DNA from 2 places in the Lysinibacillus sp. FSL P4-0201 genome. Region 1 is predicted to be linked to the other one. Evidence: predicted binding sites of a transcription regulator. Region 1 holds the regulator's gene; the other holds the start of a gene.

Region 1 (5,674 bases):
AGCGTACGGCGATGAATACGCCAATTCAAGGTAGTGCAGCTGATATCATTAAAAAGGCAATGATTGATATGGATGCTCGATTGAAAAAAGAAAAGATGCAGGCAAAACTGCTACTTCAAGTGCACGATGAGCTAATCTTTGAGGCACCAAAGGAAGAGATTGCCTTACTCGAAAAAATTGTACCTGAAGTCATGGAAAACGCTATTGAGCTTGCTGTACCGCTTAAAGTAGATTTTAACCATGGCTCAACTTGGTACGAGGCAAAATAAGGAGGGATTCAAATGCCTGAATTACCAGAGGTAGAGGGTGTCGTCCAGGCATTGAAGCCAACAGTTGAAGGACGTACCATTCAACAGGTTCAGCTTTCTGAACGAGTACATTTCTCTTTTAGTGAGGGTAAACAATGTATTGTCAAACAAGCAGCGCCTGATGCATTTGAAAGTACTTTGTCCCAGATGACCATTACCAAAATTGAACGAAGAGCAAAATATATTTTCTTTCATTTGCTGAAGGATGATGTTCCATATGTTCTTGTTAGTCACTTAGGGATGACAGGTGCTTGGTTTGTTGTGAATTCACCCGAAGAAATCAATGAGGCGAAATTTCAAAAGCATATCCATGCGACATTTGAAATGGCAGATGGGGGATACTTGATTTATTCGGATATTCGTCGATTCGGTGAACTTCGTTTTCTGACAAAAATCGAAGATCATGCGCCATTGACAAAAATGGCACCAGAGCCATTTGATGAGCATGCATGTGATTTTTTTATAACAAAATCTAAGCTACCGAAATATGAAAATAAAGCCGTAAAAGAAGTAATTATGGATGGGCAAGTCATTTCGGGCTGTGGCAATATTTATGCAACAGAGGCATTGTTTGCTCAGAAAATTCACCCTGCACGCAAAATGAGCCGCATTAGTGAAAAGCGGAAGCGAGCATTATTTGAGGAGATTGTTGCTGTCCTACGTCAAAGCATTGAAGCGGGTGGTTCAACTATTTCTGATTATCGGAATATTAATGGGGAAGCAGGGAGTATGCAGAATCGATTAAAAATGTATGGGAAAAAGGTATGTCCAGCATGTGAAACGGCAACAAGTCAAATGACAATTGGAGGGCGTACCTCTGTCTATTGCCCAAATTGTCAACATTAAAGGGGATTTAGCAATGATTATCGGACTAACAGGAAGTATTGCAAGTGGAAAAAGTACAGTAGCTAAAATGATGAGCGAACTGGGTTTACCGATTGTTGATGCAGATGTTGTAGCACGAGATGTCGTAGAACCTGGAACTGAGACATTAGCATTGATTGCTGAAAGCTTCGGACAAGCTATCTTGCTTGAGGACGGCAATTTAAATCGAACTATGCTGGGAGATATCATATTTCATGAGCCTGCCAAACGCAAAACGTTAAATGATATCATGCATCCAGCAATCAGAAAAGAAATGTTACGTCAGCGTGATGCTTATTTAGAAGCAGGACATGAACATGTTGTGATGGACATTCCTTTGTTATTTGAGAGTAAGCTTCAACATTTTGTGGAACGTATCATTGTGGTATCGGTCAGTGAAGAAGTTCAGCTTCGACGTTTAATGGAACGTAATAATTTATCTAAAGAAGATGCATTGGCACGTATGCACTCTCAACTGCCGATGTCTGTCAAAGAAAAGGGTGCACATGCGGTCATTTATAATAATGAAAATATAGAAAGTACAGAAGAACAATTAAAAAAAATCCTGCATTATTGGGATGTTATTTCATGAGTTCTTTTATAATGCGTAGCAAGCCGACCTTGCTACGCATTTTTTTATGGGGAAACGCCATAATAAAGAATAATTTTTCAGAAAATAAGAACTTTTATATTCTCAATATATAATGTTCATCTTTTTTAAAATTGTGTTATACTAATCACCATAAAGTATATAATTAATTAATCTGAGTATGTACTCACAGGAGGATATTATAAATGACAGTATCAATTGCTATTAATGGTTTCGGGCGTATCGGACGTATGGTTTTCCGCCAGGCTATCGTACAACAAGATTTAAACATCGTTGCAATTAACGCTAGCTATCCTGCAGAAACGTTAGCACATTTGATTAAGTATGACACAAATCACGGAACATTTGAAGGTACGGTAGAACCAGCAGGCGATGCTTTAGTTGTAAATGGTAAACGAGTTCAAATTATTAGTGAACGTGATCCTTTAAAATTACCTTGGTCTACAATGGGTGTAGATATCGTTATTGAAGCTACAGGAAAATTTAATGAGCGTGATAAAGCAGCGATGCACTTAGCAGCTGGCGCGAAAAAAGTAATTTTAACAGCACCAGGTAAAAACGAGGATGTCACAATTGTTTTAGGTGTAAATGATGACAAATTGGATATTGCGAAACATGATGTTATTTCAAATGCTTCTTGTACAACAAACTGCTTAGCGCCAGTAGCAAAAGTATTGAATGACACGTTTGGTATTGAGAATGGTTTAATGACAACAGTTCATGCTTATACAAATGACCAAAAGAACTTAGACAATCCGCATAAAGATCTACGTCGTGCACGTGGATGCGCCCAATCCATTATCCCAACATCTACAGGTGCAGCGAAAGCATTAAAATTAGTGTTACCTGAATTAGAAGGTAAAATTCATGGTATGGCACTTCGTGTTCCAACACCAAACGTGTCTTTAGTTGACCTTGTAGTAGATTTAAATACAGATGTAACAGTTGATGCAGTTAATGCAGCATTTGTAAAAGCGGCAACAGAAGGTCCAATGAAGGGTATCCTTAATTTCTCTGTTGAGCCATTAGTATCTTCTGATTACAATACAACAACTTATTCTTCAACAGTTGATGGACTTTCTACAATGGTGTTAGGCAACCGCAAAGTAAAAGTACTTGCTTGGTATGATAACGAGTGGGGCTACTCTGCACGCGTTGTTGACCTTGTGAAAAAAGTGGCAAATGCTTTAGAAACGGTAAACGCGTAATAATTTCTATAGATAGCACATTGAAATCGAAAAGGTTTCAATGTGCTCTTTTTTTACAGAAACTTTTCTTGTACTTCAGGTGCTTTAGATTTATCATGAGCCCACAAACGTGAATGCACTTTTCTTACATGTAGGAAATTTGTTATAATAGATATATTAAATTGTTGTAAACCAGGAGAGTAAATATATGAGATGTCCATCTTGCCAATTTAACGGAACGCGTGTTGTGGATTCGAGGCCAGTAGATGATAATAAAGAAATTCGTAGACGTCGTGAATGTGAGTCATGTGGCTTCCGTTTTACAACGTTTGAAAAAATTGAAGAGACGCCATTAGTCGTTGTGAAAAAGGAAGGTTCACGAGAAGAGTTTAGCCGTGAGAAGGTACTTCGTGGGCTTATTCGTGCTTGTGAAAAACGTCCAGTGGCACTTGATGTGCTGGAGGAACTTGTTCTGTCCATTGAAAAAGATCTTCGTCGTATTGGAAATTCGGAAGTACGCTCAGAAGATGTTGGCGAAATGGTCATGGACCGCTTAGCCAAAATTGATGAGGTTGCCTATGTGCGTTTTGCGTCGGTCTACCGTCAGTTTAAAGATATCAATGTCTTTATTGAAGAAATAAAGGACATTATTCAACGTCAAACGGAGAAGAAATCATAGCAAACAGAGAGGATGAATGACGTTGATTCATTTATATAAGGAATTGCAGCCTGGCGATCCTTTCGACATTCGTCTACCTCATGCATTTTCTACACAAGAGCGTCAATTAGTTACATTATTTTATCAACCATTAACGGGATCAGAGCCAGTTAGCCTCTATTTAACATTATGGGCAGAAGCAGAGCAAATGCCAAAGCAGCAAATGACACATTATTATTTAATGAATGTGCTAGGGCTACCAATTGGTAAAGTGTTTGAGGCTCGTATTGCTTTAGAAGCTATTGGTTTGCTGCGTACATGGAAAAAAGAAAATGCTGGTGAGCGTAGTTTTTTATATGAGCTACAGCGCCCATTAGATGCAGATAGCTTTATGAAAGACCCGCTGCTGTCGATGTTTTTGTTTAGTAAAATTGGAGAGCAGGCTTATCGCAACTTACGTCAGCGCTTTATGTCACCTGTAAAGGACTCGGCGTTTAAGGATGTATCTCGTGCTTTTATTGATGTCTATAAGCCTGTTCATGCCAATATCCCATCAGATTTACAAGTGGATACGAGTCATAAGGATAAACAACAAAAAGTATATCCTTTTTATTTGGAGCAATTCGATTTTGATTTATTGCAAGCTGGTTTGTCTGAGCAATTGGTACCTTCCAGTTTGTTGACATTTGAAGTGCGTGAAGCTATAGCCAAGTTGGCATTTTTATATCATTTAACAGCCCTTGATATGCAAAAAGTAGTCATACTTGCTTTAGATGATGATTTAGGAATTTCTCAGGAACGTTTACGAAAGGCTGCTGCTGATTTTTATAAATTAACCGTATCCAAGGAGCCGCCAAAACTTGCCCGTGTCACCGATCCTCTACCAGTAGCAGAAGCGGGACAAAAAACCAAGGATCAGGAACTTCAACACTATTTAGAAACAACGGCACCTGTCCAAGTTTTAAGAGATATAAATAATGGTAAAGAACCATTACAAACCTCAGTCCAACTTGCAGAAAATTTAATCGTTCAACATGGCATGCCAATTGGAGTGGTTAATGCATTGTTAGAATACGTTATGCTAACAACAGATATGAAGCTCCCTAAAAAATATGTGGAAACGATTGCTGATCATTGGGTACGAAAAAATGTCCAGACCGCTAAGGAAGCAATGGAACTTGCACGTCAAGAGCATGATAAATATACAGCTTGGAAAAACAAGCCGCAAACGTCCAATAAAACGAGTCAACAGACTAAAGGACGTTCAAGATATCAACGTGAAGAAAAAGTGCCTGAATGGTTCTATAAACGAAATGACAATCAAGAGGAATCTACCTCTAGTACTATAGATTTTGAAAAAGAGCGACAAAAAATATTAGAGATGCTAGGAAAAAGCGAATAGTAAAGAAGGTGAGCAGTAATCGAACCTATAAATGGACCACTAAAGCGAGCAATTAATGTACCCTCGTTCCAAGAACGCTATGAAGCCATGCGACGTGAAATTTTAGAGCACCCGCATGTGCAGGAATTTTTAGCGCAGCATGCAGATGAATTAAACTATGACAATGTTGAGCGAAATTTACCTAAACTGCATGAGTTTATTAGTCAATCTACTGAGTGCTGTGGGTGTGATAATACCGAACATTGTACAAACTATTTAAAAGGATTCATCCCGACATTAAGGGTTGTTCGGAATTCTATTGAAATGGACTATGTGCGCTGTGAGCAAAAGATTAGGGAAGAAGAACGCCGAGATGTTGCGAATATGATTGCAAGTATGCATATGCCCAAAGATGTGCTACAAGCAACAATTCATGATTTAAGTATTGATGATGAATCACGTGTGGCGATTGCACAAAAAGCAGCTCAATTTGTTAAAATAACAAAAGAAACTGGTCAATTACCTGCAAAAGGTTTTTACCTATATGGTAAATTCGGTGTAGGGAAATCCTTTGTACTTGGGGCATTGGCCAATGAATTAGCCTCTATTAAAATCCGCTCTGTGGTAGTTTTCGTTCCAGAATTTTTACGAGAAATGAAAAATGCC
Region 2 (5,674 bases), 410 kb from region 1:
TGAATTGTATATAAATTACATTCTCCTGTAATGTATACATCACATTTATTTTCAACCGCTTCCTTCAGGTAAGCTGTTGTGCCTCCATTTCCACAGACTAAGCCTACTCGATTCACCATTTTGTCATTGAACTGCCAAAATCTAACGGGTTCTTCAAGTAAAAATTCAAGTTTTGTTACGAAATCTTTAAATTCAATTTCTTTCTCATATTGAGCAATTCTACCGAAGAATAGTCCTTCCCATTCATGGGTTCTTTTAATAATCTCTAAATTCAATTTTTTTATTAAGCTATCATTTGTGCCAAAGTTACAGTCATCAAGTGGTAAGTGATTATAGTAATGGCTTATACCATACGCTGCTAGTTTTTCAGTGCATGCCTCTTTTAATCCATAGATTTCATCCCATGCATCATGGTGTGTTATCATCATGTCCACTCCATGAATTCTTGCTTCCTCTATCGTTTCAAGCGTTAGGTTAACACAGTATCCTATTATCTTCACCTCTTTATCTGCATGGTATGTAACCCCAGATTCATTAGCATAGATTTCCTTATTTGTTACATTAAACAGTTCATCAATTCTTTCAACTATTTGTGAAACATCCATACTTCCATCCCCCCTCAACATCTATTCTCGATTTAACACTTCGTACCCAAATTACTAGGAATTTATTTCCATTTATACAAAAATACCCCTTTAGATTATCTTATCTAAAGGGGTAAAAAGTTACAACTGTTATTAAATCTAATTTATAGACCGCATTTCAACTGTGCGCCACAGTTTGTACATGTATTACAGCCGCCCATTTCTTCGACTGTGCCTTTACGGCATACTGGGCATGTATTCCCAACGTCTGAGCCAATAACAGTTGTTGACTCTAACGCTTGAATCGTATCTACTAATACGACTGGACGTTTTGTATGTTCTTCAACCAATTCCTCTTCAAATGAAAGTTGATCCATATCATTTTCTTCTGCTTTTAGTGTAAGTACTTGTGAATCACGGCTACCGTCAACATAAACCGTACCACCCTTAGCGCCACCTTTATATAGTCGCTCGTACACTTTTTCAACTTGCTGTACTGTATAGCCTTTTGGTGCGTTTACAGTTTTAGAAATAGATGAATCGATCCATTTTTGAATAATACATTGCACATCCGCATGCGCTTCTGGTTTTAGCTCCATTGCTGTAACGAACCATTCTGGAAGCTCTTGCTCATTTACTTCTGGATGACGGTTCAGATATTCTTGGACAATTTCAGCTTTTACTTCAATGAATTTACCTAGACGACCAGAACGATAGTACGTGAAGGAGAAGTATGGCTCAAGACCTGTTGCTACCCCTACCATTGTTCCTGTTGACCCTGTTGGTGCAACCGTTAATAAATGTGAGTTACGGATTCCAGTCGCTAAGATTTGCTCTTTGATATGAGCAGGCATTTTTTGCATAAAGCCTGTCTCTGTAAAGGCTTTACGTAAACGAGCTGTTTCTTCGTCTGTAGCACCTACTAAGAATGGGAAGCTACCACGCTCTTTCGCAAGCTCTGTAGACGCCTCATACGCAGTTTCAGCGATTGTTTTAAAGATTTCATCGACTAACGCATTACCTGCTTCTGAACCGTATTCTTTTTCACAGTAAATCAGCAAATCGGCTAAGCCCATAACGCCTAATCCGACACGACGTTCACCAAGAGCTTGTACACGGTTTTCTTCTAAGAAGTAAGGTGTCGCATCAATCACATTATCCTGCATACGAACACCAACACGAACTGTTTCACGTAGTGCTTCGTAATCAACTGATTGATTTTCTTTATTCGCAAACTGTGCTAAATTCACAGCAGCTAAGTTACACACAGAATATGGTGCAAGTGGTTGCTCGCCACATGGGTTCGTCGCTACAACACTTTGACCGTATGCCTTTGCATTTGTCATGTCATTGGCGTTGTCAATGAAGAAAATACCTGGCTCTGCTGAGTATGTTGCACATACATTAATTAAATTCCATAACTCTTTTGCTTTAATTGTACGGTATGTGCGGACTTTATAGCCCATTTTCTCCCATTCACGAACATCACCAACTTCATGCCATTTCGTGTTGTAAACGCTCATTTCTTCCTTTGTATATTCTTCAACAGCTGGGAAACGAAGCTCGAAGTCAGCATCTTTTTCAACTGCTTCCATAAATTCTTTTGTTAATGTCACAGAAATGTTGGCACCTGTTAAAAACTCTGGGTTATGAACAGTGTACGTGCCACCATCACGTAATTTATTTTCAGCCTCACGAATGATAGCTGTATCAAATCCACCTAAGCCTTCAATGTTTTTATAATTCACGATGCCTTGATACATCGCTTCTTCTTGCATAGAAAGTGGCTTGAAGTTTAATTTTTCTTTGGCTAGACGGATGATTGTTTCATCCGTTGTATTTTCGATCAGGTAACGCAGAATACGTGGATTTTGCATTTTGGAAATAATAAACTCCACAATATCTGGATGCCAATCTGCTAGCATAATCATTTGTGCGCCACGACGTGATCCACCTTGCTCCACAAGATGTGTCAATTTAGCAATATCATCTAACCAGGAAACAGAACCAGATGATTTACCGTTTACACCACGAGCTAATGTGTTGCGTGGACGTAATGTTGAACCATTTGTTCCTACACCGCCACCACGGCTCATAATCTCCATTACTTGCTTACGGTGATCACTGATACCTTCACGAGAGTCAGCGACAAATGGCATCACGTAACAGTTAAAGAAAGTTACATCTGTTTCAGAACCAGCTCCATAAATCACTCGTCCAGCTGGAATGAATTTCAAGGATACTAATTGCTCATAAAATTTTTCAAACCATTCTTGACGTTTTTCTGGTGTTTTTTCAACAGCGGCAAGGCCCGTTGCATTTCGTTTTGCAATTTGTTCATAAAATATCTCAAGAGGCTTTTCTAACACGTCAATTGAACGCGTAATCACACCCGTTTCTTGCTCTTGCGGATCGTCTAATGCGCTACGATAATCCTCTTCAATCAAAATCTCTGCTGTTTTTGTAGACATGTCCAATTTTTGAATTGTCCCTAAACCACGTGCAGGAAATTTCGGATCAGCTTTTACCGTTAATACAACAAAGTCGCCGGCTTTCAATGTTTTCTTTTCTGTGTCTTTAAACGAATAGCGATCGATCATGACAAGTCTTGATACACCTTTGTGTGTAATATGCATATCAGATGTTACGGGGTGTACCTGCGGGAATTGTTCAATATCTTTGTTTAACTGTTCAAATTGATTGTTTACTTCGGGTTGATGATTTGTGAGTACCATCGTTTAGCCTCCCTTGTTTTCTTCATTACAAAATAAATACACAATATCTTGTGTCGTTAAACACTACATATTGTGTATATGTCTTTAAAAAAGATACTATATATAGTTTTTTAATTCAACTCTTGCTTTTTTTAATAGATTCAGAACTACTTGTTATGACTAGGATTGAACGTTAAAAAATATTTTTTTCATACCATTTTTTACTTTTTAAAGTTCCACTCATCTGAAGCATATTTTTTTTCTTCTAAAGCTTGGACATATTCTAATTGCTCCTCAGAAAGTGTAAATGGTTTTAATTCAATTTGCAACGATTTTGCAAAGCCATCTCTAAAAGCTGTCACACATTGTTCAACTGTCACTGGCTCTTTTACAAGACTGTTGATGGCAACAGCCTTTTCTGGTAGCTTTCTACGCATACGATTCTTCGCTTCTTCACTGGAGAAATTAAATACGGATAATAATTTCTCTTGATCCAAATCTAATAAAATGGCGCCATGCTGTAAAATGACACCCTTTTGACGTGTTTGAGCACTTCCAGCTATTTTTTTCCCTTCTACGACAAGTTCATACCAACTTGGTGCATCAAAGCAAACAGCACTTTTTGGACTCTTCAGGTCCGCTCTTTTCTCCTCTGTATCAGGTACACTAAAATAGGCATCCATACCTAGGTTATGGAAACCTTGCAAGATTCCCTCACTTAACACACGATATGCCTCTGTCACAGATTCTGGCATATTCGGATAGCTTTCCGTCACAATAACACTATAAGTTAGCTCATGTTCATGTAGGACAGCTCGTCCACCAGTTGGTCGACGTACAAAACCTAAGCCTTGTTCACGCACAGCATCTAAATTAATATCTCTTTTAGCTTGTTGAAAATAACCAATGGATAATGTCGCAGGCTCCCACTCGTAGAAACGAATTACTGGTGGAATTAACCCCTCACTATGCCAATCAAGTAAGGCTTCATCTAGTGCCATATTAAAAGAAGGACTACATTTCCCTGAATTTAAAAAATACCAAGTTGTCATATGCTCATCTCCTACAAATATAAAATGATCCATCAGGCCCCACCTGTGGGTCAACTTTAACGAATATTATACTACAGTTCAAATTGCGAACGATTGCTTGTGTAACGAAAAAAGTGATTTCGCTACAACCTAGTTAATTTTATCAAACTCATTGGACTATCGCTAGCGCATCTTTTATAATAATAGAGAAGATAGAAAGGGGTAAGAAAATCTTGGACATACTTATCACAATCGGTGTCGTTTTAGTAGTCACAATTGCATATATCGGAATTAATGCACTACGACTCAAAAAAGCCGTAACCAACCTAACACAAGAGCAATTCATAGAAGGCTATCGTAAAGCCCAGCTGATCGATGTTCGTGAGCAAAAAGAATTTGATGCTGGTCACATTCTTGGTGCACGAAATGTGCCTTCGACAACACTACGTCAACGTTATAAAGAAATCCGCCCAGATTTACCAGTATATCTATACTGTCAAAATACAGGCCGTAGCTCACGTGCTGCACTATTTCTTAAAAAACGTGGGTACAACCAAATTTACCAACTTCAAGGTGGTTTCAAAACTTGGACAGGTAAAATAAAAGCAAAAAAATATTAATACTCTCATCAAAAAAAGTCGTCTCAAAGTACTATGAGACGACTTCTTTTTTAAAAAATTCAGAGTTTCTACTATATTATATCTATTTCAAATGATGCTGTACAAGCTTCATGTCATTAAAATAAAAAAGAAAAGCAACAAAACGCATTATAGTCCCCTTATTTGATACAAAATCTACTTTGAAAGAGTTCGCTACTTAGTCGGGGCCTCATAAAAATGAGCGCTTTGATGTCTTTTTGGAGCGGTTTTCACTTATGTTTGAGCACTTCGAAAGCTACGTTGAGCAATCTTCCAATAAACCACCTCATATTTAAAAACTCCTTCACGAAACACTTTGTATGACCAAAAATACTATTTTTCGTTAGAGATATGCCAGTTACGAACCCTATTCTTCTATTTTTCTGAAAATAGTTAAAATTTATTGTTGAATAATTTTAGAAGCACTGTTAGGATGTATAATATCTTACAATAATAATTGATTATCAAGTTAATAAGCTATGAATGCTATGGATCAAACTATAGCAGGAGCAGTTCTGGAGAGAGCGCACATTGCGTCGCCGAAGGGTTCACTATCTCAGGCAAAAGGACAGAGGAGTAATACAGCTTTTATAAGCGATGCTACACTATTTCATGTAGACATCTGCGAATAAATGGTATTTGTTATTCTGACGTTTTTCCGAGACTAGTGTCACAACTAGTCTCTTTTTATTTTTCCAGTCATAGTT

Evidence for each region. The regulator NrdR, encoded in region 1, represses ribonucleotide reductase genes. The targets are predictions, from matches to a motif close to AACACNATATATNGTGTT.
Region 2: MKY76_RS14960 (vitamin B12-dependent ribonucleotide reductase) is a predicted target of NrdR. The motif match lies at 3,379-3,396, and genes of this name have one in related genera.

What each region holds. Positions count from the first base shown of each region.
Region 1 is NZ_CP151995.1:3,381,376-3,387,049, reverse strand. Features, by position in the region: gene polA (DNA polymerase I) at 1-269, shown strand, start outside; gene mutM (bifunctional DNA-formamidopyrimidine glycosylase/DNA-(apurinic or apyrimidinic site) lyase) at 282-1,154, shown strand; gene coaE (dephospho-CoA kinase) at 1,168-1,764, shown strand; gene MKY76_RS16970 (glyceraldehyde-3-phosphate dehydrogenase) at 1,968-2,990, shown strand; gene nrdR (transcriptional regulator NrdR) at 3,178-3,648, shown strand; gene MKY76_RS16960 (DnaD domain protein) at 3,665-5,029, shown strand; gene dnaI (primosomal protein DnaI) at 5,057-5,674, shown strand, end outside.
Region 2 is NZ_CP151995.1:2,968,865-2,974,538, forward strand. Features, by position in the region: gene MKY76_RS14955 (Nif3-like dinuclear metal center hexameric protein) at 1-605, opposite strand, end outside; gene MKY76_RS14960 (vitamin B12-dependent ribonucleotide reductase) at 749-3,319, opposite strand; gene MKY76_RS14965 (biotin/lipoate A/B protein ligase family protein) at 3,520-4,299, opposite strand; gene MKY76_RS14970 (rhodanese-like domain-containing protein) at 4,563-4,949, shown strand; glycine riboswitch at 5,473-5,549, shown strand.